3 regions of the Allorhizobium sp. DMC15 genome follow, and region 2 is predicted to be linked to each of the others. Evidence: predicted binding sites of a transcription regulator. Region 2 holds the regulator's gene; each other region holds the start of a gene.

Region 1 (7,219 bases), on a different contig from region 2:
GGTCTGGAACCAGATTCCCTATAATTTCATTTTCTTCCTCTCTGGCCTTCAGGGCATCCCGGCCTCCATCCGCGAGGCCGCCGCCATCGACTGCAAGTCCGGCACACGCCGCTTCTGGACGGTGATCCTGCCGCTGCTCACCCCGACCGCCTTCTTCCTGCTGGTCATCAACATGACCTATTCGCTGTTCGATACCTTTGGCGTGATCGACGTGATCGTGAAGGACAAGCCGGCCAACAACCCGATCACGCTGGTCTACAAGGTCTATCTCGATGGCTTCCGCGGCAATGACCTCGGCTCGTCCTCGGCCCAGTCGGTCATCCTGATGTTGATCGTGCTGGTGCTGACCATGATCCAGTTCCGCTTCATCGAACGCCGCGTTCATTACGGTTGAGGAGAGCGCCATGTATCGCACCAAATTCTTCGACCATCTGATCCTGATCGCCGGCGTGATCTTCATGCTCGGGCCGCTGGTCGTCGCCTTCACCACCTCGACGCATTCGGCGGCCGAGATCCACACCCATGGCCTGATGCTGTCAATCGGTGACGACTTCACCTCGACCTATGACAAGGTGCTCTTTAAGTCGGGCGGTTTTACCGGCCAGGTCACGGGCCTGACCATGGCGATGAATTCGCTGATCCTCGGTCTAGGCTTTGCCATCGGCAAGATTGTGCTCTCCATGCTGGCGGCATACGCCATCGTCTATTTCCGCTTCCGTTTTGCGACGCTCGCCTTTTGGCTCATCTTCACCACGCTGTTGTTGCCGCTCGAAGTGCGCATCATGCCGTCCTACAAGGTGATGAGCGATCTGGGACTCTTGAACACCTATCAGGGTCTGATCCTGCCGCTTTTGGCCTCGGCCACCGGCACCTTCTTCTTCCGCCAGTTCTTTAAGTCGGTCCCCGACGAACTGCTGGAAGCCGCCCGCATCGACAATGCCGGCCCGTTCAAGTTCTTCGTCGACATCCTCTTGCCGCTCTCGCGCACGATGATCGCCGCCGTCTTCATCATCATGTTTGTCTATGGCTGGAACCAGTATCTCTGGCCCATGCTGATGACGACGGACGAGAGCTTCTACACCCTGATGCGCGGCATCAAGCAGATCCTTCAGGTTTGGGTCGGCTCGCAGATCCCCGATTACAACGAAGCCTTTGCCATGGCTGTGCTCGCACTCCTGCCCCCCGTCATCGTGGTGGTGGTGTTCCAGAGCTGGTTCATCAAGGGCCTGACCGAAACCGACAAGTAAGAGAGGAACGCATCATGGCTTCCATCGATATAAACGAGGTCTCCAAGATCTACGACAAGGGCGGAGCGCGCGCCGTCGACGCGGTCGACATTCAGATCGAGGACGGCGAGTTCATCGTGCTCGTCGGCCCCTCCGGTTGCGGCAAGTCCACACTGTTGCGCATGGTGGCCGGTCTCGAAGCAATCTCGCAAGGCACGATCTCGATCGCTGACCGCGTGGTCAACGAGGTCGAGCCTGCCGATCGCGACATCGCCATGGTCTTCCAGAACTATGCGCTTTATCCGCATATGACCGTCTACGACAATCTCGCCTATGGCCTGAAGAACCGTGGTACGCCGAGGCAAGAGATCGCCGCCCGTGTCGCCGAAGCTGCCCGAATGCTCGAAATCGAGAAATATCTCGACCGTAAGCCACGTGCGCTTTCCGGCGGCCAGCGCCAGCGCGTCGCCATGGGCCGCGCGATCGTGCGTAAGCCTGCCGTCTTCCTCTTCGACGAGCCGCTCTCCAACCTCGACGCCAAGCTGCGCGTCTCCATGCGTGGCGAAATTCGCAAACTGCAGAAGCGGCTGAAGACGACGGCGATCTACGTCACCCACGACCAGCTGGAGGCCATGACGCTCGCTGATCGCCTGGTGGTGCTGAATGGTGGTCGCATAGAGCAGATTGGCACGCCGCTCGAGGTTTACAATCGCCCCGCCTCCACCTTCGTCGCGAGCTTCATCGGTTCGCCGGCCATGAACCTGCTCGACGGCGTCGTCGAAGACGGGCGGCTCATCTTCGGTGACGTCCCCTTGCAGATACCCGGTCTGCTGCCGGATGGCCCGATCCGCCTGGGGCTGCGTGCTGAAGATCTGGTGGCGGCGGAGCCGCAGGACGCCCAGTTCGTTCTGGCGGTGGATTATGTCGAGGAACTTGGCGCCCAGAGACTGGTCCACGGTCTGGTCGGTCACCAGGTGCTGACGGTGATCGTTTCGCCCAACGCTCCTCTTGCCGATCGTCTGCCTGTCCGGATAGCACCCGAAAAACTGCATTTCTTCTCGGCAGAAACGGGCAAGAGGGTCGAAGCGACAACGGCAGGCGAGGCCAATTCCGCCATTTGCCCGGTGCCGGTTCCGAGCTTCGCCTGAAGGTTCCGGATAGATCGCATTTGAATGATCTGCCAAACCGGACTTTAGCGCATGGCTGCTAGCGTCCCCCGGTCGCATTCACGGGGGAACCTATGCCAATTAAATTGCTCATTGCCGGAATGGTCGGTCTGATGCTTGCCACGCCACGCCGCCGAACCGAAGGCCCGGCTGCCGTGGTTGCCGCGCATGCTGATCACCTCGCCATGAAGGCGGCTCCGATCAATTCCGACTGGATCATTCGCGGCACCCCGCTGGCGCGCATCGGCGAGCATTCGACCAGCACCGACGAGGCCAGTTCAACCGCCGTCTGGGACTGCACCGCAGGCGAATTCCGCTGGTATTTCAACTGGGACGAGACGGTTGTGATCCAGGAAGGGGAAGTCCATGTGACCGACGCGGACGGCGAAGTGCGACTGTTACGTGCCGGCGACATTGCCTATTTCCGGGGGGGCACCTGGGCCACCTGGCGCATCGACAATTACGTCCGCAAGATCGCCTTCCTGCGCAAACCCTTCCCCGGTCCGCTCGCCACGCTGTACCGGCTGCGCAATGCGCTGCGTCAGGGCAAGTACTCGGCCCTCTGAGGTGATCGCAGCATCAGGAAAATTCAAGGCGGCCGCCGTTGCCATCACTGGCGGCGCAGCCTAAATCTGCCTTGCTTTTGAACGAGGACAGATCCATGGCGAAAATCACCAATGTCGCGGTCCAGATGGACCACGTCTCCACGATCAACATCGCGGGCGACTCGACTTTCGCCATGAGCCTCGAGGCGCAGGCCCGGGGTTTCAAGCTCTTCCACTACACGCCCGACCGGCTGTCGATGCGCGATGGCAAGGTCTATGCGACCGTCGAGCCCATGGAACTGCGTGACGTCAAGGGCGATCACTTCACGCTCGGAGCGCCGGAGCGCGTCGATCTCTCCACGATGGATGTCGTCCTGCTGCGTCAGGACCCACCCTTCGACATGAGCTATATCACCTCGACGCACCTGCTTGAGCGTATTCACCCGAAGACGCTCGTGGTCAATGACCCGGCCTGGGTGCGCAACTCGCCGGAAAAGATCTTCGTCACCGAATTCGCCGACCTGATGCCGCCGACCCTGATCACCAAGGATCCGGCCGAGATCGCCCGCTTCCGGGAAGAGCAGGGCGATATCATCCTGAAGCCGCTTTACGGAAACGGTGGCGCCGGTGTCTTCCACTCGACCCGCGATGACCGCAACTTCTCCTCGTTGATGGAGATGTTCAACCAGATGTTCCGTGAACCCTTCATCGCCCAGGGCTATCTGCCGGCTGTGCGCAAGGGCGACAAGCGCATCATCCTCGTAGATGGCGAACCGGTGGGCGCGATCAACCGCGTCCCGGCCGAACATGACGCCCGCTCCAACATGCACGCTGGCGGCAGGCCGGAGCCGACCGAACTGACCGCCCGCGAACGCGAGATCTGCGCCCGCATCGGTCCCGCTCTCCGTGAACGGGGCTTCCTCCTGGTCGGCATTGATGTCATCGGCGATTACATGACGGAGATCAACGTCACCTCCCCGACCGGCATCCGCGAAGTCAAGAAGTTCGGCGGCGCCGACATCGCGGCACTTCTGTGGGATGCCATCGAGCGGAAGCGCGCCTGACGCAAGCATCTGAAACGGCTCATAAAGTTCACGGCACGTTCTGCTGTTGCAACCGGTTGCAACCCCACGACTATCGCGGGATGCGGATGTTCCGTAAATGTTCTTGCCAATTCCTGCGCCTTATGCGAGATTGTTCCTGTCTACACACGCAATATGAAGTTGCAGGTGGCGGCCAGGGGACGATCGGCGAGGGCGGGCAATGGTGGCGCGTGTCAGTACGGTTGCATTCCAGGGGATCGAGGGTGTGCCCGTCGATGTCCAGGTCATGGTGGCACCGGGCAAGCCCGGCATGCAGATCGTCGGCCTGCCCGACAAGGCAGTCGCCGAAAGTCGCGAACGGGTGCAAGCCGCGCTCCATGCCTCCGGTCTCGCTCTGCCGCCGAAGAGGATCACCGTCAATCTGGCACCTGCGGATCTTCCAAAAGAGGGGTCTCATTTCGATCTGCCGATCGCGCTCGGACTGATGGCAGCCCTGGGCGCCATTCCGGGTGACGCGCTCTCCGGCTATCTCGTCATCGGCGAGCTCAATCTCGACGGCACGATTGCCCCCATCGCTGGTGCGCTTCCGGCGGCGATCAGCGCAAACTCTGTCGACAAGGGGCTGATCTGCCCGGCCGACAGCGGCGCCGAAGCCGCCTGGGCCGGCGCAGACCTCGACATCCTCGCGCCGCGCAGCCTGATTGGCCTCGCCAATCATTTTCGCGGCACCCAGATCCTGTCGCGGCCGGAGCCGTCCGTGCGCGCACTGCCCGCCAACCTGCCGGATTTGGCCGACATCAAGGGCCAGGAAAGCGCCAAGCGCGCTTTGGAAGTGGCGGCTGCTGGCGGGCACAATCTGTTGATGGTCGGCCCGCCGGGCTCCGGCAAGTCGATGCTGGCAGCCCGGTTGCCCTCGATCCTGCCGCCGCTCTCTGCGGCCGAATTGCTCGAAGTTTCGATGATCCATTCGATCGCTGGCCAGCTTTCGGGCGGCAAGCTGTCGGATCGCCGCCCCTTCCGGACCCCTCATCATTCCGCCACCATGGCGGCACTGGTCGGCGGCGGCCTGAAGGCCCGACCGGGCGAGGCCTCGCTCGCCCATCACGGCATTCTCTTCCTCGACGAACTCCCCGAATTTGCCCCGCCGGTGCTCGATGCGCTCCGCCAGCCGCTCGAAACCGGGGAATGCATCATTGCCCGCGCCAATCACCGTGTCTCCTATCCCTCCGATTTCCAGCTGGTTGCCGCGATGAACCCGTGCCGCTGCGGCATGGCGGGTGAACCCGGCCATGTCTGCGCCCGCGGAATCCGCTGCCAGAGCGAGTATCAAGGCCGCATTTCAGGCCCCCTGATGGATCGCATCGATATCCGCATCGATGTGCCGGCAGTCTCGGCTTCCGACCTCATCCGGCCGGGCACGGCCGAAAGCAGTGCCGACGTTGCCCGTCGCGTGGCCGCTGCCCGCAACCGCCAGCGCGAGCGTTTTGCTCGGCTCGATCTGCCGTTCTCGACCAATGCCCGCTGCTCGACAGCGCTGATCGAAACGCTTGCCGAACCTGATCCCTCTGGCCTCCAGTTGCTGCGTGACGCGGCCGACAAGTTCCGTTTTTCGGCCAGGGGTTATCACCGGGTGTTGAAGGTGGCGCGAACATTGGCCGATCTCGACGGGGTGGAAACCCTGGGCCGCATCCACCTTGCCGAAGCGATCTCCTACCGCATCGCCTCGGAGCGTCTAGCGGCCGCAGCCTGAATGCGCGATGGCCCGCTCGCAGGCAAAGGAGACCCGAGCAAGCCAGTCGCGTCCGAGGAAAGCTGTGCGTATGCGGGAAATCCAGTTCGGCAGAGACGGGGATGTGCCGCTATCGGGCGTTCTGTGGCCCGGTTTCGTCCGGTCTCAGCATGTCGGTCGGCAGCGACAGGCGGATGACGGCCCCGGTTTCCGGATAGTGCATCTCGGCCTGGCCGCGAACTCCGGCAATCACGCGCTTCATCAGGGTGGAGCCGAAGCCGCCGGCGCCGACCTCCGGCGGTGTTGGCACGGGACCGCCGGTCTCGCGCCATTCCAGGATGAGCCGGCTCTCTTCGTCTGCGCCGTCTTCGAGGCGCCAGGTCAGGTCGATCTGGCCGGTGCCGACGCTGAGTGCGCCATATTTGGCGGCGTTGGTGCCAAGCTCGTGCAGGATGAGGCTGAGCACCACGACGGTCTGGCCACCGACCGGAACCCGGGGGCCGGAGGCGGAGAAGCGCGGCGTGCCGACCACGGCAAAGGGTTCGAGCGCCTGGAAGATGACGGACTGCAGCGAGGCATCCTCGCCTTCGCGCAGGCCCCTGAGGAGCAGGTTTGATCGACCGAGTGCCGTCAACCGGTCGCGCAGCCGTGCTGCAAGCTCCTCCGCACTGGAGGCATTCTTCAAGGAAAGGCTGATGATGGCGTTGATGGTGGCGAAGATGTTCTTCAGTCGGTGGTCAAGCTCCTGCGCCATCACCTCCTGCCCGTCCGCCAGGCGCTGTGTCTCCTGCCTGGCGGCTATTTCCGCCCGGTAGGCACCCATCATGAGGTGAATCAGCGTGAGGTCCGTCACGATGACGAAGACATAGAGGCCCATTGCCACGAGCGTTCCGGCCGAAACGTCGAAGCGGTAGGGCGTGATGAAGAAATACCATGCCGAGAGGCCGGAGAGGATCGCGACCAGAATGCCCTGGCGCACTCCGAAGACGAAGCCGCAAATGACGACGGCTGGAAAGAAGGTGAGGAAAGGAAAGCCCGCGGGCATCAGCGGGTCGAGCCAGGCCCGAAGCAGCAGCGCGACGAGGAAGACGGCAAGACTGGCGCCATATGTGACCACCTTGTCCTTGCTGGACAGGGTTTTCTGGACTGCTGCAAAGGCCGGCAGGGTGTCGAAATAGGAGCGCATGGGCCTCAATCGTCTGACAGGAAGACGTATTATGCGACGTTAAAACAGAAAAACCAGATAGCGACCCTAGCTAACCCTGGAGGCGCCGACAATCCACGATACCGTATCCTGCGCTTGAACTCTTCGCGGCGTTTGCCGGTTCCGCGTTCCCGCAGAGAGAGGATCGACATACCGAGTTCGTCAAGCTGTGGCGGTCCTCGGCGGCCGGGGCGACCTCGGCCGGTCGTCGGCAATCATGGACCAAACCCTCTCGTGGCGGCATCGGCACGTCTTCAGGTTCGCAACTGCGGTCCTCTGACCGAAAAGTCGGTCACCACGGATTCG
Region 2 (7,219 bases):
AAGACCATGGATTCGACACCAAAAGCCTTGGCTTGTTCGGTGGTCAGCTGAGTGCCGAACCGGTTGCTGAGATCGGCGACCTGGCGCTGATAGGCAAAGGCGAAGTCCCGCGTCGAAACCGTCTGATCGCCCACGGCGACCACCGTATCGGAATTGCTGGTGAACAGCGAAGCCGAAACGCCCCAGACGCCGAAGGAAACCACCAGCAGCAGCAGCAGGATCTTGGCGAAAAGGGTCTGGGAAACTTTTCTCAATATGACGAGCATCGGGACGCATGAACCTCTTGACTGATCTTCGCATCAAGCGAAGCGGGTGGACTTCCTTAGAACAAAGATCAACGGAATTGAAGGCATATCGGGCCGAAAAGCGGCAGGATCCGGTCGGCGGCGCAGAACCACCGAAATGTGATGAACTCGCTCCGGTCTTGGACCGCATCAATCGATGCCCGAAAGGCCATGGCAACCGTCTTTGCACGGCATCCGGAAGACGAAAGCTGATGGCGGGAATAAAAAAAAGGCCGGCAACGCGCCGGCCTTTCGAAAGAAACGTGATGGGCGATCAGCGTTCGGTGATCGGCTTGTAGTCGCGCTTCGGTGCGCCGGTATAAAGCTGGCGCGGGCGACCGATGCGCTGCTGCGGATCCTCGATCATCTCGTTCCACTGCGCGATCCAGCCAACGGTACGGGCCAGCGCGAAGAGAACGGTGAACATGGTCGTCGGGAAGCCGAGTGCGCGCAGCGTGATGCCGGAGTAGAAGTCGACGTTCGGGTAGAGCTTCTTCTCGATGAAATAAGGGTCGTTGAGCGCGATCTTCTCGAGCTCGAGCGCCACCTTCATCAACGGGTCGTCGCCATGGCCGGTCGCTTCCAGCACCTCGTACATGGTCTTCTGCATGATCTTGGCGCGCGGATCGTAGTTCTTGTAGACGCGGTGACCGAAGCCCATCAGGCGGAACGGATCGTTCTTGTCCTTGGCCTTGGCGATGTATTCCGGAATGCGGTCGACCGAGCCGATTTCCATCAGCATGTTGAGCGCCGCTTCGTTGGCGCCACCATGGGCCGGACCCCAGAGGCAGGCGATGCCGGCTGCGATGCAGGCAAACGGGTTGGCGCCCGACGAACCGGCAAGACGTACGGTCGAGGTCGACGCGTTCTGCTCATGATCGGCATGCAGGATGAAGATACGGTCCATGGCGCGCGCCAGAACCGGGTTCACCTTGTACTCTTCGCACGGCACGGCAAAGCACATGCGCAGGAAGTTGGACGCATAGTCGAGATCGTTCTTCGGGTAAACGAACGGCTGGCCGATATGGTACTTGTAGGCCATGGCGGCGATCGTCGGCATCTTCGCGATCATCCGCAGCGAGGCGACCATGCGCTGATGCGGATCCGTGATGTCGGTCGAGTCGTGATAGAAGGCCGAGAGCGCACCGACAGTGCCGACCATGACAGCCATCGGATGGGCGTCGCGGCGATAGCCGGAGAAGAACTTGCTCATCTGCTCATGCACCATGGTGTGGTGCGTGACGCGGTAGTCGAAGTCTTTCTTCTGCGCCGGCGTCGGCAGTTCGCCGTAGAGCAGCAGATAGCAGACTTCCAGGAAGTCGCCCTTGTCGGCGAGCTGTTCGATCGGATAGCCGCGATGCAGCAGCGTGCCTTCGTCGCCATCGATATAGGTGATCTTGGATTCGCAGGATGCCGTGGACGTGAAGCCCGGGTCGTAGGTGAAGGTGCCCGTGTGCTTGTACAGGGCGCCGATGTCGATGACATCAGGGCCGATCGTGCCGGCCTTGACGCTCAGGTCGACCGTCTTGTCACCGAGTTTCAAAGTAGCGCTTTTGTCCGTCATGCTGATCCTCCGGAAGTGGCGGGAAGGCGTCTCCGAAAAGCCGCCATCGGTTAAGCGTGTGATGTAGCTATATGATACGGAAGTTAATGCCAAGCTATCCAAAGGGCAAATTGTGCGTTGCGAAATCGGCACCAATCGAACCGGACGGTTCTAATCGATTTGCACGTTAGATTGCGCTTGCAGCAAAGCTTCATGCACGCTTTGATTGTTGTTGGGCGTGGTGTTTTTCCCCATCAGCAGGGTTGCTTCAAGTGTTGTATCGACCGGAGGAGAAGCTGGACATCGAAGGGGAGGGCGCGCTCGCGCCACCCAGGGATCCAACGCCTGCTTTACCCAGCCATTCTGCGATAGCTCGGCCGACAACAGACAGGATAGACCGACTGGTCGAACAGTCCCGGCGACGAGCTCACGGTGTCCGCCAGGCGATCGAATGGGAGGGCCGGCAGGGGCACTTCTTTCATTTCGTACCCGTATGCATCGGGCTTGGCGCTCTGTGCTGGTTCAATCTCCCTGCGCCGCCCGCCGCGGAGATCCTGCTTTTCCTTGCCGCTTTGGCCGCAAGCGCTCTCTTCATGACCCTTGCCGGCACGATGAGCCGCGCCCTGTCGCTCTCCGCCCTTCTTGCCATCGCCGGCATGGTGTTGGCCGAGGCTGAAAACTGGAGAGCCGCGACGATCCTTCTCGATTCTCCCGTGGTGACCACGGTCACCGGCCAGGTGGAGCGGCGGGAGGCGGGGTCGGCCGGCGAATGGCGCTATGTCATCCGCGTGGCGGCGACCGCCGAGCCGGCTCTGCGCCGCGCGCCGCAGCGCATTTCGGTCTTGGCCCGAAGCCAACATGAGGGGTTCAGGATCGGCGAGGGCATCACCGGCCGTCTGCGGTTGTCGCCGCCGTCGGGCCCGGCGCTGCCCGGTCTCAACGATTTTGCCTTTCAGAGCTATTATGCCGGGATTGGCGCGGTGGGGTTCTTTCTTGGCGCTCCGGAACGGCCGGCGACGGCTGCCTCGCCGGTCGTGGACCCGTGGACCCGGCTGGATCGATGGCTGTTTTCCCTGCGCGACCGGATCTCCGATCGTATCCATGCCGTACTGCCCGGCGATACCGGCGCATTCGCCGCATCCATCATCACCGGTGAACGGCGCTCGATGTCGCAGGAGGCGACGGATGCGTTACGGCTTTCGGGGCTTGCCCATATCACCGCGATCTCCGGTCTCAACATGGCGCTTGCCGCCGGTATCTTCTTTGTCGGCCTGCGGGCACTGTTGAGCCTCCTTCCGGGTTTAGCGCAGCACTATTCCATAAAGAAAATCGCAGCCGCCGGCGCACTTCTGGCGGCGACCGCCTATGTCCTCATATCCGGTTACCAGGTTTCGGCATTGCGCGCCTATCTGATGACCGCGATCTTGCTGGTTGCCGTGCTGATCGACCGGCCCGCGATCAGTCTGCGCAACCTGTCTGTCGCGGCGATCCTGATCCTGGTCGTGCAGCCTTCCGCCGTCATGGGGCCGAGTTTTCAGATGTCTTTTGCCGCGACGGCAGCCCTGATCGCTGGCTATGCAGCCTGGCGCACGAGGCCGCGCACCCTCTGGCCGGCTCCCCAATCGGTCCCGGGCAAACTGGCAAGCTTTGTGCTGAAATTCGTCGGTGGGACGCTCGCCACATCCCTGATTGGCGGTTTGTCGACGGCCATTTTTGCGGTCACGCATTTCCATCGCCTGTCCATGCACGGGCTTGAGGCCAATCTGGCGGCCATGCCGCTGATCTCGATCGTGGTCATGCCGGCCGGCTTCATCGCCATGCTGATGATGCCGCTCGGCCTTGATGCCCCATTCTTTTGGATCATGGGTCTCGGACTTGATCTCGTCCTGCAGGTTGCGCACACCGTCGCCGGCTGGGATGAGGCGGCGCTCATCCCGCGTCAGCCGGGCTGGTTTCCAGCACTCACCGTGACCGCGCTCCTGCTGATCACGTTACTGCATACGCGGCTACGGCACGCCGGGAGCGTTCTCTTGATCGTCACGCTGGCTGCGTCCTGGCTGCGTCCAGCAGATAGGCCGGCCGATCTGCTGGTCAGCGAGGATGGCCGCCTCGTCGCGTTTTGGCCGAGGCCGCGAAGCGATGCTGAGGCGAAGACCCTCGCTACCAACCGCGTGCGTCCATCGACCTTCCTTTTTGACCAGTGGAAGCCTGCGCTCGGTGTCGAAAATCATCGGCCACCGGACCAAACAGACGCACTCGTCCTCCCGCCACCGGCCGATTGGAAAAAGGAGGAGACATGGGATGCGGTGACAAAACAACAGGCAGGCAAGGTATTGGACCAACTGGCAGGATCCGCCGCGGGCGACCGCTTCACCTGCGCTCGCGGTGCCTGTGCGGCAAAGATTGCCGGCCTCTGGACCGTGCTCGTCATCGACCGCGCCGATATTGCCGGCCTCGCCTGTGACGTCGCCGACATCGTTGTGCTCGGCGTCCGCAGCCGCCTGACCCGCTGCAATTCAGGCGCGATCTTGATCAGCGAAACGACATTGCGCGCAAGCGGCGCTCTCGAGTTGCGGCTTGGTGATCGCCACGAAAGAAAAATCGAAGTCACGTCAGCGCTGGCAGGCCCGCCACGCCCATGGACGGTGCATCGCCTCTACGACTGGCGAACCGGGGGGACTGCCTCCCAACACGGTTTCAAGGCCGCCCTTTTGGCAACCAGACCCCAGCCTCTGGCCGCCACGACATCAGATGACGGCGCGGCGACGGATCAGTGATAGCGCCGGATCAGGCCGACAAGCTTCCCTTGGATCTTGACCCGGTCCGGCGGGAAAATGCGTGTCTCGTAGGCCGGGTTGGCAGCCTCCAGCGCGATCGAGGCACCACGGCGGCGAAACCGCTTCAGTGTTGCTTCCTCGTCATCGACCAATGCCACGATGATGTCGCCGGGATTGGCGTTCGAGGCGTTGCGGATGATCACGGTATCGCCGTCGAGAATACCGGCATCAATCATCGAATCGCCCTTGACCTCCAGGGCATAGTGTTCGCCAGAACCGATCATCTCAGCCGGAACGGTAATGTCATGCGTGTTGTTCTGGATAGCCGAGATCGGCACGCCGGCGGCGATGCGCCCCATGACAGGCACGCTGACCGACGCATTCTGATCGTCGTTGCTGGGACGCGCCGGGGCAGGCGGCGGCGTCTTTCCCAGGCTGCCTTCGATGACGCTTGGCGCAAACCCACGCCGCGGTTGCAGGCTGGGCGTATAGGCCTCCGGTAGCTTGATCACTTCAAGAGCACGCGCGCGGTTGGGAAGCCGCCGGATGAAGCCCCGTTCTTCAAGCGCCGTGATGAGCCTGTGAATGCCGGACTTCGATGCCAGGTCGAGGGCGTCCTTCATCTCGTCGAAGGACGGAGGCACACCCGATTCTTTCATCCGCTCGTGAATGAAGAGAAGCAGTTCCTGTTGCTTGCGCGTCAGCATATGCGGGGCCCCGTTTGTGAAACAAATCCAGAACAGACACTATATGTTCCATATGTGTTCCGCAAGTAGATAAATTTCCGTGAACAACCCGTATGAAAATGCGATAGGCGTCTTCGGCCGGGTGCTGGCAACCTTGCATGTCCGATCGATGCTGGCAGCCAGACAGCCGGGAGCAAGTCCGAGCAACGAATTGAAATCTCTGTGAGTTACACCATGCTGAAAGACTTGGAGAACACTCTGCTCGGGAAGCAGGCCGACCAACTGACATCGGCAGAGAAGAAGGTTCTGGTCAAGGCTCGCCAGCGCCGAACGGTGTCGACCAATGCCGGCGAGGACTTTCTCGCCGGGGCAAGTTTCGGTCAGCGTCTGGCCGATTCGATTGCCCGGATCGGCGGCTCCTGGAGCTTCATCATTGGCTTCGTTGTCTTCCTCCTCGCCTGGGTTGTTCTCAACACGGTGATCCTGGTAGCCCGTCCGTTTGACGCCTACCCCTTCATCTTTTTGAACCTGATCCTCTCGATGGTGGCCGCCATTCAGGCGCCGATCATCATGATGAGCCAGAACCGCCAGGCCGAGCGTGACCGCTTCATGGCCGCGAAGGACTATGAGATCAATCTGAAGGCCGAGATCGAGGTTCTCGCGCTCCACCACAAGATCGATGAGCAGGTGTTGAAGGAATTGCGCGACACCCGGGCCGAGATCGATGCGCTCCGTGAGGCGATCGAGGCCCTTACAAAGCGCTCGGGTAATTCCTAGTTTGGTCGTAACGGAGTATCTTCATGTCGCCTGTTCCCGCTTTGCCGCGCGCTTTGGACCACCTTGTGCTGCCGGTGATCGATCTCGTTACTGCCAGACAGCGGCTAAGCCGCCTTGGGTTCACCGTGGCAGCCGATGCTCGTCACCCTTTCGGCACTGAAAACGCCTGTGTTTTCTTCCGCGACGACACCTATCTCGAACCGCTTGCCGTCGGCAGCCGGGAAGACTGTCTGTCGGCGGTGCGGGCCGGGAATGTTTTTGTCGCGCGTGACCAGGCTTTTCGGTTCCGAAGGGGCGAGGGTCTCTCGGCAATCGTCGTCAAGACCGATGACGCCGGAGCAGATCATGCGAGCTTTGTCGCCGAAGGTTTGAGCGGTGGTGAACTGCTGGGCTTTTCGCGCGAGTTTCGCTTTCCCAATGGCCGCAAAGTAGAGGGATCTTTTCGGCTGGCCTTCGCCGCCGATCTGCGCTCGCCCGACTTTTTTGCTTTCGCCTGTGAGCGCGTGAACCCCTTGCCCGCCGATCGCGGTGCTTTGCTGGACCACGCCAACGCGGCAGCAGGCCTGAGAGGCGTGGTGCTGTGCGAGAATAATCCGAGCGATTTCCAGTATCTGTTGGAGACGGCGCTGCGGCAGCGCGACGTCACGGCCGATTCTTTCGGACTATCGATCGAAGCGGCCAATGCCAGGGTCGATGTCCTGACACCAGATGGACTGTCGGCTCGATACGGGTTCTCGGATGCGCGCGAAGAACGGGGTCTGCTCGGGGCGGTGGTTGTGGTCGCGAGCCGTGATCTCGGCGTGACAGAAGCCTGCCTCGCTGCTAATGGCGTCCGCTATCACAAAACAGGAGCGCGCCTCGTTGTCGCGCCGGAGAAAGGCCAGGGTGTCGCCTTCGCCTTCGAGGAGTTGAAATGAGCACTGTGACCAATTCCGAAGTCGTCGTCGGTGAAGGCGAGGGCCGGGCCGTCTTCTCGCAGAAGGGCCGCTTCGCCCTGATTGCCGGCCCTTGCCAGATGGAGAGCCGCGATCATGCGTTCATGATCGCCGGTCGTCTGGTGGAGCTGTGCCGCGAGCTTGGCCTCGGCCTCGTGTACAAGTCCTCCTTCGACAAGGCGAACCGCACCTCGCTGTCGGCTGAGCGCGGCATCGG
Region 3 (7,219 bases), on a different contig from region 2:
GCAGGCAAGACAATTGCCTGTTGGCAAAGTCTTCCGGCGGTTGTCCGGCGCGCTTTATCTTCCTAGAAAGACAGCTATCTTCAGCCCCACCACTCGATAGCAGCGACGCCTTGGCCAAACTTCATTTCATTTACGCCACCATGAACGCCGGCAAGTCGACACTGTTGCTGCAGGCGGCCTATAATTACCGCGAACGCGGCATGCGGGTCGCGACGCTGATCAGTGCGCTCGACAACCGCGTGGGCAAGGGGTTCATCGGTTCGCGGATCGGCCTTCGGGCCGAAGCTGAAGCCTTCGGGGCCAAGGACGATCTGTTTTCCGCAATCAAGGCTGACCACGCGGCATCGCCGCTGTCCTGCGTCTTCGTTGACGAAGCGCAGTTCATGACGACCGAGCAGGTTTGGCAGTTGGCGCAGATTGTCGATGTTCTCGACATCCCGGTCATGGCCTATGGTTTGCGCACGGATTTCCGTGGCGAACTGTTTCCGGGCTCCAAGGCCTTGCTCGCTATCGCGGACGAACTGACGGAGGCCCGCTCGATCTGCCATTGTGGGCGCAAGGCGACCATGGTCGTGCGCATGGGGGAAGACGGCAAGGCGCAACGCGACGGCGCCCAGGTGCTGATCGGCGGCAACGAGACCTATACCTCGCTCTGCCGGCGCCACTGGCAGCTCGCTTTTGCTGCGGAAGAAGTGCACCCCGCCGCCTGAGCCGACGCTAGCCGGCTCCGATCAGCCGGCCTTTTCGACGAAGCCGTCCAGCACCCGCTTTTGCCCGGCGCGGTCGAAGTCGATCGTCAATTTGTTGCCCTCGATCGAGGCGATATTGCCGTTGCCGAACTTCATGTGAAAGACACGATCGCCGACCGTAAAGCGTGACGGTTCTGTCGTGGTCGACTTTGCGACCAGTTCACCGTCGATCGTCTTGGCCCTGGGACCGCTTTCGCCGTAGCCGATGCGCTCCACCGCATGGCCGGAGCGGGTGCCCCAGTTGTCGCGAGTCGCTTCCGTCTTGTTGGCCTGCGCGCGCTTCCAGCCGGGCGTGGAATAGCTGTTCTGGAACGGTTCCTGCTTGTCGAAGCGGGACTGGCCGTAGGGATTGCGGCCGTAGCCGCCGTAAGAGGTCTCGGCTTCGGCGACTTCGACATGCGCCGTCGGCAGTTCGTCGAGGAAGCGCGACGGCATGGTCGACTGCCAGAGGCCATGGATTCGGCGGTTGGAGACGAACCAGATGTGGCAGCGGCGCTTGGCGCGGGTGATGCCGACATAGGCGAGGCGGCGTTCTTCCTCGAGGCCCGAGCGGCCGCCTTCGTCGAGTGCGCGCTGATGCGGGAAGAGGCCTTCTTCCCAGCCGGGCAGGAAGACGGTCTCGAATTCCAGACCCTTGGCCGAGTGCAGCGTCATGATCGAGACGGCATCGAGGTTTTCGTTCGTTTCGGCGTCCATGACCAGCGATACATGCTCAAGGAAGCCGCGCATGCTTTCGAAGGCTTCCATCGAGCGGATGAGTTCCTTCAAGTTGTCGAGACGACCCGGCGCTTCTGCCGATTTGTCGTTCTTCCACATGTCGGTATAACCCGACTCCTCCAGGACCTGTTCGGCGAGCTCCGTATGCGGCGTGTTCTCCAGAAGCTCGCTCCAGCGGCGGAAGCTCACGACCACGTCGAACAGCGCCTTGCGCGCCTTGGGCTTCAGCTCGTCGGTCTCGATAATATCAGAAGCTGCCGCGAGCATCGGAATATCGCGGGCGCGGGCGTAGTCGTGCAGGGCGCGGATCGTGGTGTCGCCGAGACCGCGCTTCGGCGTGTTGACGATGCGCTCGAAGGCGAGGTCGTCGGCCGGCTGGCAGATCAGCCGGAAATAGGCCATGGCGTCGCGGATTTCCAAGCGCTCGTAGAAGCGCGGGCCGCCGATGACGCGGTAGTTCAGGCCGAGCGTGACGAAACGGTCTTCGAATTCGCGCATCTGGAAGGAGGCGCGGACCAGGATCGCCATGTTGTTCAGCGGATGCTGCTGGCGCTGGAGCTGTTCGATCTCCTCGCCGACGGCGCGGGCTTCCTCTTCGGAATCCCAGGCGGCGTGGACGACGACCTTGCCGTCGTTCGGATCAACGCGGTCGGTGAAGAGGGTCTTGCCAAGGCGACCTTCGTTGTGGGCAATCAGATGGCCGGCTGCACCGAGGATATGTTCCGTCGAACGGTAGTTGCGCTCGAGCTTGATGACCTTCGCGCCCGGAAAGTCCTTCTCGAAGCGCAGGATGTTGTCGACCTCGGCGCCGCGCCAGCCATAGATCGACTGATCATCGTCGCCAACGCAGCAGACATTCTGCGGCACGCCCTGGGGACGCTGGGCGAGCAGCCGCAGCCACATGTATTGCGCGGTGTTGGTGTCCTGATACTCGTCGACCAACACATATTTGAAGCGCTGATGGTATTCCTTCAGCACGTCCGGATTGGCCTTGAACATGCGGATCGGATGCAAAAGCAGGTCGCCGAAATCGCAGGCATTCAGCGTCTTCAGGCGGTTCTGGTAAGCGACATAGAGCTCGCGACCCTTGCCATTGGCGAAGGCGCGGGCGTCGCCTTCCGGTATCTGGCTCGGATCAAGGCCCTTGTTCTTCCAGCCATCGATCATCTGGGCGAACTGCTTGGCCGGCCAGCGCTTGTCGTCGAGGCCTTCTGCCTGGATGATCTGCTTGATCAGGCGCACGACATCGTCGGTGTCGAGAATGGTGAAATCGGAGGACAGGCCGACCAGTTCGGCGTGGCGGCGCAAGAGCTTGACGCCGATCGAGTGGAAGGTGCCGAGCCACGGCATGCCCTCGACGGCACCGCCGACGAGATGGCCGATACGCTCTTTCATCTCGCGAGCGGCCTTGTTGGTGAAGGTCACGGCGAGGATCTGACTCGGAAAGGCGCGGTTGGTGGCGAGGATATGGGCGATACGGGTGGTCAACACGCGCGTCTTGCCGGTGCCGGCGCCCGCGAGCACGAGCACGGGGCCATCGACGGTTTCCACCGCCTCGCGTTGTTCGGGGTTGAGGCCGCTCAGGTAATCCGGCGTGTTCGCCTGGCTACGGGCTGCCATAGCGCGGGCGGCAATGCCCAGTCCGCCTGACGCCGGCGGGGCCGGTGCGGCAGCCGGCTTGCGCGGCGCTGGTTCCTCGTCGAAGAAGGGGATATCGTCGAAACCGTTACTCATGCGGCTCAATGTAGTGATTCGGTCTCGAAAGGCCAGTGATGCCGTTCTGGTTTTATTCCGGCATGGCCGGTTCATCACCGGTTTTAGCCGGCCTCACGTGCGAATGTGCGGGGCAAGCCAGACCGATTGCGCGATGCTCTGTCGGTAAGGTGATCACGCCCGCGTGAATTTCCGCGAGATTACAAATCAGTAAGCTTGCCTCGGAGGCATTGCCAGACACAATCTGAGCCCCATACTCCGCCCTGGTCATTTTTAAGTTTTTTATCTGGAGCCTTGCATGCCGCTTTGGAAGCAACTCACCATCAGTGTTGCGCTGTTGTTTGTCGGACTTTGTGCCTGGGTCTATGTCTCACCCGGGGCCGGGCAGAGCCTTGTGCAGATGGGGGTGCCGGAACGTCTGGTCGCGATGATTTCCGCCGGCAATCCCGATGGTCAGGCGGGTGAAGGCCAAGCCCCGGGGCGGCAGGCCCAGGCGGAGCGCCAAGGTGCCGTTCAGGGGCAGGGGCAGGGGCAGGGGCAGGGGCAGGGCGAGCGGCGAGGTGGCGGGCGCGGCAACCAGAACATCCTGGTCGCCACGCAGCCGGTGGCGACGGCTGTTGTCAACGACCGGCTGAACGCAATCGGCGACGGGGAGGCGGTGGATGCGGTTACCGTGATGCCACAGGCTTCCGGTACGATCGCGGAAATCCTGGTGACCTCCGGCCAGACCGTCAAGAAGGGCGATGTGATTGCCCGCCTCGACAGCGACGAGCAGGTCATCCTGCGCGACCAGGCGAAGGTCGCGCTGCGCAGTGCGACCGAGAAGGCCGATTCCTATGGAAATCTGAAGAGTTTTTCCCGCCTGGAGGTTCTGGATGCACAGATCGCCCGTGAACAGGCCGAGCTGCAGTTAACCACGGCGGAACTGAACCTGAAGCGCCGGGAGATTACCGCGCCGATCGATGGCGTGATCGGCATCATCGGCGTCAGCATCGGCGACAATGTCACCAGTTCGAGCGCGGTCGTCTCGCTCGACAATCGTTCGCAGCTGCTCGTCGACTTCTGGGCGCCCGAGCGGTTCGTCACGGCGGTAAAGCCCGGCATGGCGGTCGAGGCCACATCCGTCGCGCGCCCCGGCCAGCGGTTTACCGGTACGGTCGATGCCGTCGACAGCCGGGTCGACCAAGCGAGCCGAACCATCCGGGTCCGTGCGCGGATCGACAATCCCGATGACGTGCTGCGTGCCGGCATGTCTTTCGCAGTCTCCATGACCTTTCCAGGCGACCGGTATCCTGCGGTCAACCCGCTTGCGGTCCAATGGGACGGGCAGGGCTCCTTCGTGTGGCAGATCGTCGACAACAAATCCGTGAAGACCCGTGTCCGGATCATCCAGCGCAATTCCGATCAGGTGCTGATTGATGCCGCCTTGAAGGAGGGCGACGTCGTGGCCATCGAAGGTCTGCAACGGGTGCGTGAAGGAGGTGCCGTCGAGGTGGCCAATGCCGGGTCCGACGAGAAGGCACCGGAGGTGGCTGTCCGATGAGCGCTTCCGAAACACCTCAGGAACAGTCCGGCCGCAGCTTCACGGCTCTCTTCGTCCGTCGCCCTGTTCTTGCAGCCGTTCTCAACACGCTTCTCGTCGTCGCGGGTCTCGCCGCCCTGGCCGGCATCGAGGTTCGCGAATTGCCAGATGTCGATCAGCCGGTCATCACCGTCAGCACGGACTATGACGGCGCGTCGGCGCAGACCATGGACCAGGAGGTGACCCGCATCATAGAGGGTGCGGTCGCGCGGGTCAGCGGGTTGAAGTCGATGTCCTCCCGATCGCAGTTCGGCTCCAGCCGGACTACCCTGGAATTCTCAGACAATGTCGATCTCGCGGTTGCGGCCAATGACGTGCGCGATGCGCTCGGCCGCGTCCGCAACCAGTTGCCGGACGATGTCGACGAGCCGCGCATCGTCAAGGCCGATTCGGACTCGCAGCCGATCATGCGGCTCGGGGTCACCTCCACGACACTGTCGATGGAAGATCTGACACTGTTGGTCGAGAATGAGATTTCCGACCGCCTGGCCGCCGTTGATGGTGTGGCCGATGTCGAGATTTACGGCGACCAGGAAAAGGTGTTCCGGATCGACGTGAACCAGGCGGCTCTCGCCAGCCGCGGTCTCTCAGTCGCCGATCTCTCGACGGCGCTGCAGGGGGCTTCCCTCGACGTGCCCGCCGGATCGTTGGAATCCCAGACCCAGGACATCGTCGTGCGGGCGACCGCCAGCTTGACCTCGGTCGCGGATTTCGAGAACGTGCTAATCGGCAACCAGGTGCGGTTGCGCGATGTCGCCACGGTGACATTGGGGCCGGACGATGGCTCCACGGCCTTGCGTTCCAATGGCGTTGCCGGCGTCGGTCTCGGCGTCATTCGTCAGGCGCAGTCGAACACGCTCAGCATTTCGAGCGGGGTGCATCAGGCCGTCGATGACCTTCAGGATGTTTTGCCCGAGGGGACCAAAATCGTGGTGAGCAGCGACGACGCGGTCTTCATTCAGGGCGCACTGCACGAGGTTGAGCTCGCACTGTCTCTCTCGGCGCTGATCGTTCTCGTGGTTCTGTTCCTGTTCCTGAGGGACTGGCGGGCGACGCTCATCCCTGCGCTCACCATGCCGGTGGCGCTGATCGGCACGCTTGCCGCCATCTACATGGTCGGTTTCTCGATCAATATCCTGACACTTCTGGCGATTGTTCTGGCCACCGGACTTGTGGTCGACGATGCGATCGTCGTGCTGGAGAACATCGTCCGGCGCCGGTCTGAGGGCATGGGGCCGCGGGCTGCTGCCGTGCTCGGGACCCAGGAGGTGTTTTTCGCCGTACTTGCGACGACCGCGACGCTTGCCGCCGTTTTCGTACCGCTCTCGTTCCTGCCAGGCCAGCTTGGTGGTCTCTTCCGCGAATTCGGTTTCGTGCTGGCATTTGCGGTTCTCTTGTCTTCGGTGACGGCGCTGACGCTCTGCCCGATGATGGCCTCGCGCATGCTGCGGGAGGCGAAACACGGCGACCACGGCATTCTCGGCCGCTTCGGAGCGCGCTTCTCGTCCGTCTACCGGCGCAGCCTCGGCGCCTGCCTGCGCAACCCGCTTATCGTGGTTGTGGTCGCCGTGCTGTTCTCCGCCGCCGCCTATGCCACCTTCACCACGATCCGCAGCGAACTGACGCCGCGCGAAGACCGGTCTATGGTGATGATGCGCCTGTCCACACCGCAGGGTTCGAGCCTTGCCTACACGCGCGACCAGGTCCAGCGGGTCGAGGAGAATTTGAAGCCCCTCGTCGACAGTGGAGAAATCCGCAACGTGTTCTCAATCTCGGGCCAGGGATCGTCCAACAGTGCCTTCATGGTGCTGACGCTTGCACCGTGGGACGAGCGCACGCGTACGCAGGACCAGATTGTTCAGGATGTGAATGCGGCGGCGGCGAAGGTACCGGCTGTGCGCGGCAACGTGTTCCAATCAAACAGCCTCAGGATCCGTGGTGCCGGCAGCGGCCTGCAGATGGCGCTTGTGGGCAGCAGCCATGAGAAGCTGACCGAGGCGGCGATCAAGATCGTCGATCAGTTGGGCAACTCCCCACTCCTGCAGACGCCGCGCCTCGACAACGAGCCGACCCAGGCACAGATCTCCGTGACCATCGATCGCGAGCGGGCCTCCGACCTCGGTGTCGACATCAACGCGATCGGGACGTCGCTTCAGGCGCTGCTTGAAGGACGGTCTGTGACGGATGTCTTCATCGACGGGAATTCGATCCCGGTGCGGCTCGTCTCCAGCACGCAGCCGATCAACGACCCGACGGATCTCGAAAACATCTTCCTGACGACCTCGGACGGCCGCGTCGTGCCCATGTCGACGATCGCCACACTGGAGGAGCGGGCGGTGGCACCGCAGCTCAATCGCGAGCAGCAACTGGCCTCCGTCTCCTTCTCAGCCGGCCTGAACGATGGCGTCGCTCTCGGGGACGCGGTCGAGGCCGTCAAGGCCATCGCAGAGCCGCTGCT

The links. Region 2 encodes LexA, which represses DNA repair genes until DNA is damaged. Its sites were predicted from a motif close to TGTTCNNNNTGTGTTCNG; they were not measured.
Region 1: the regulator LexA is predicted to act here: its motif matches at 4,089-4,106, upstream of ACT53S_RS01375 (YifB family Mg chelatase-like AAA ATPase).
Region 3: the regulator LexA is predicted to act here: its motif matches at 3,243-3,260, upstream of ACT53S_RS08750 (ATP-dependent helicase).

The regions. Positions count from the first base shown of each region.
Region 1 is NZ_JBQUZB010000001.1:270,283-277,501, forward strand. It holds gene ACT53S_RS01350 (ABC transporter permease subunit) at 1-394, shown strand, start outside; gene ACT53S_RS01355 (ABC transporter permease subunit) at 405-1,247, shown strand; gene ACT53S_RS01360 (sn-glycerol-3-phosphate import ATP-binding protein UgpC) at 1,262-2,374, shown strand; gene ACT53S_RS01365 (cupin domain-containing protein) at 2,467-2,958, shown strand; gene gshB (glutathione synthase) at 3,054-4,001, shown strand; gene ACT53S_RS01375 (YifB family Mg chelatase-like AAA ATPase) at 4,201-5,730, shown strand; gene ACT53S_RS01380 (HWE histidine kinase domain-containing protein) at 5,840-6,895, opposite strand.
Region 2 is NZ_JBQUZB010000003.1:267,498-274,716, forward strand. It holds gene ACT53S_RS15585 (peptidylprolyl isomerase) at 1-266, opposite strand, end outside; gene gltA (citrate synthase) at 559-1,848, opposite strand; gene ACT53S_RS15595 (ComEC/Rec2 family competence protein) at 2,100-4,604, shown strand; gene lexA (transcriptional repressor LexA) at 4,598-5,311, opposite strand; gene ACT53S_RS15605 (DUF1003 domain-containing protein) at 5,525-6,067, shown strand; gene ACT53S_RS15610 (VOC family protein) at 6,091-6,984, shown strand; gene kdsA (3-deoxy-8-phosphooctulonate synthase) at 6,981-7,219, shown strand, end outside.
Region 3 is NZ_JBQUZB010000002.1:36,295-43,513, reverse strand. It holds gene ACT53S_RS08755 (thymidine kinase) at 111-710, shown strand; gene ACT53S_RS08750 (ATP-dependent helicase) at 732-3,200, opposite strand; gene ACT53S_RS08745 (efflux RND transporter periplasmic adaptor subunit) at 3,478-4,722, shown strand; gene ACT53S_RS08740 (efflux RND transporter permease subunit) at 4,719-7,219, shown strand, end outside.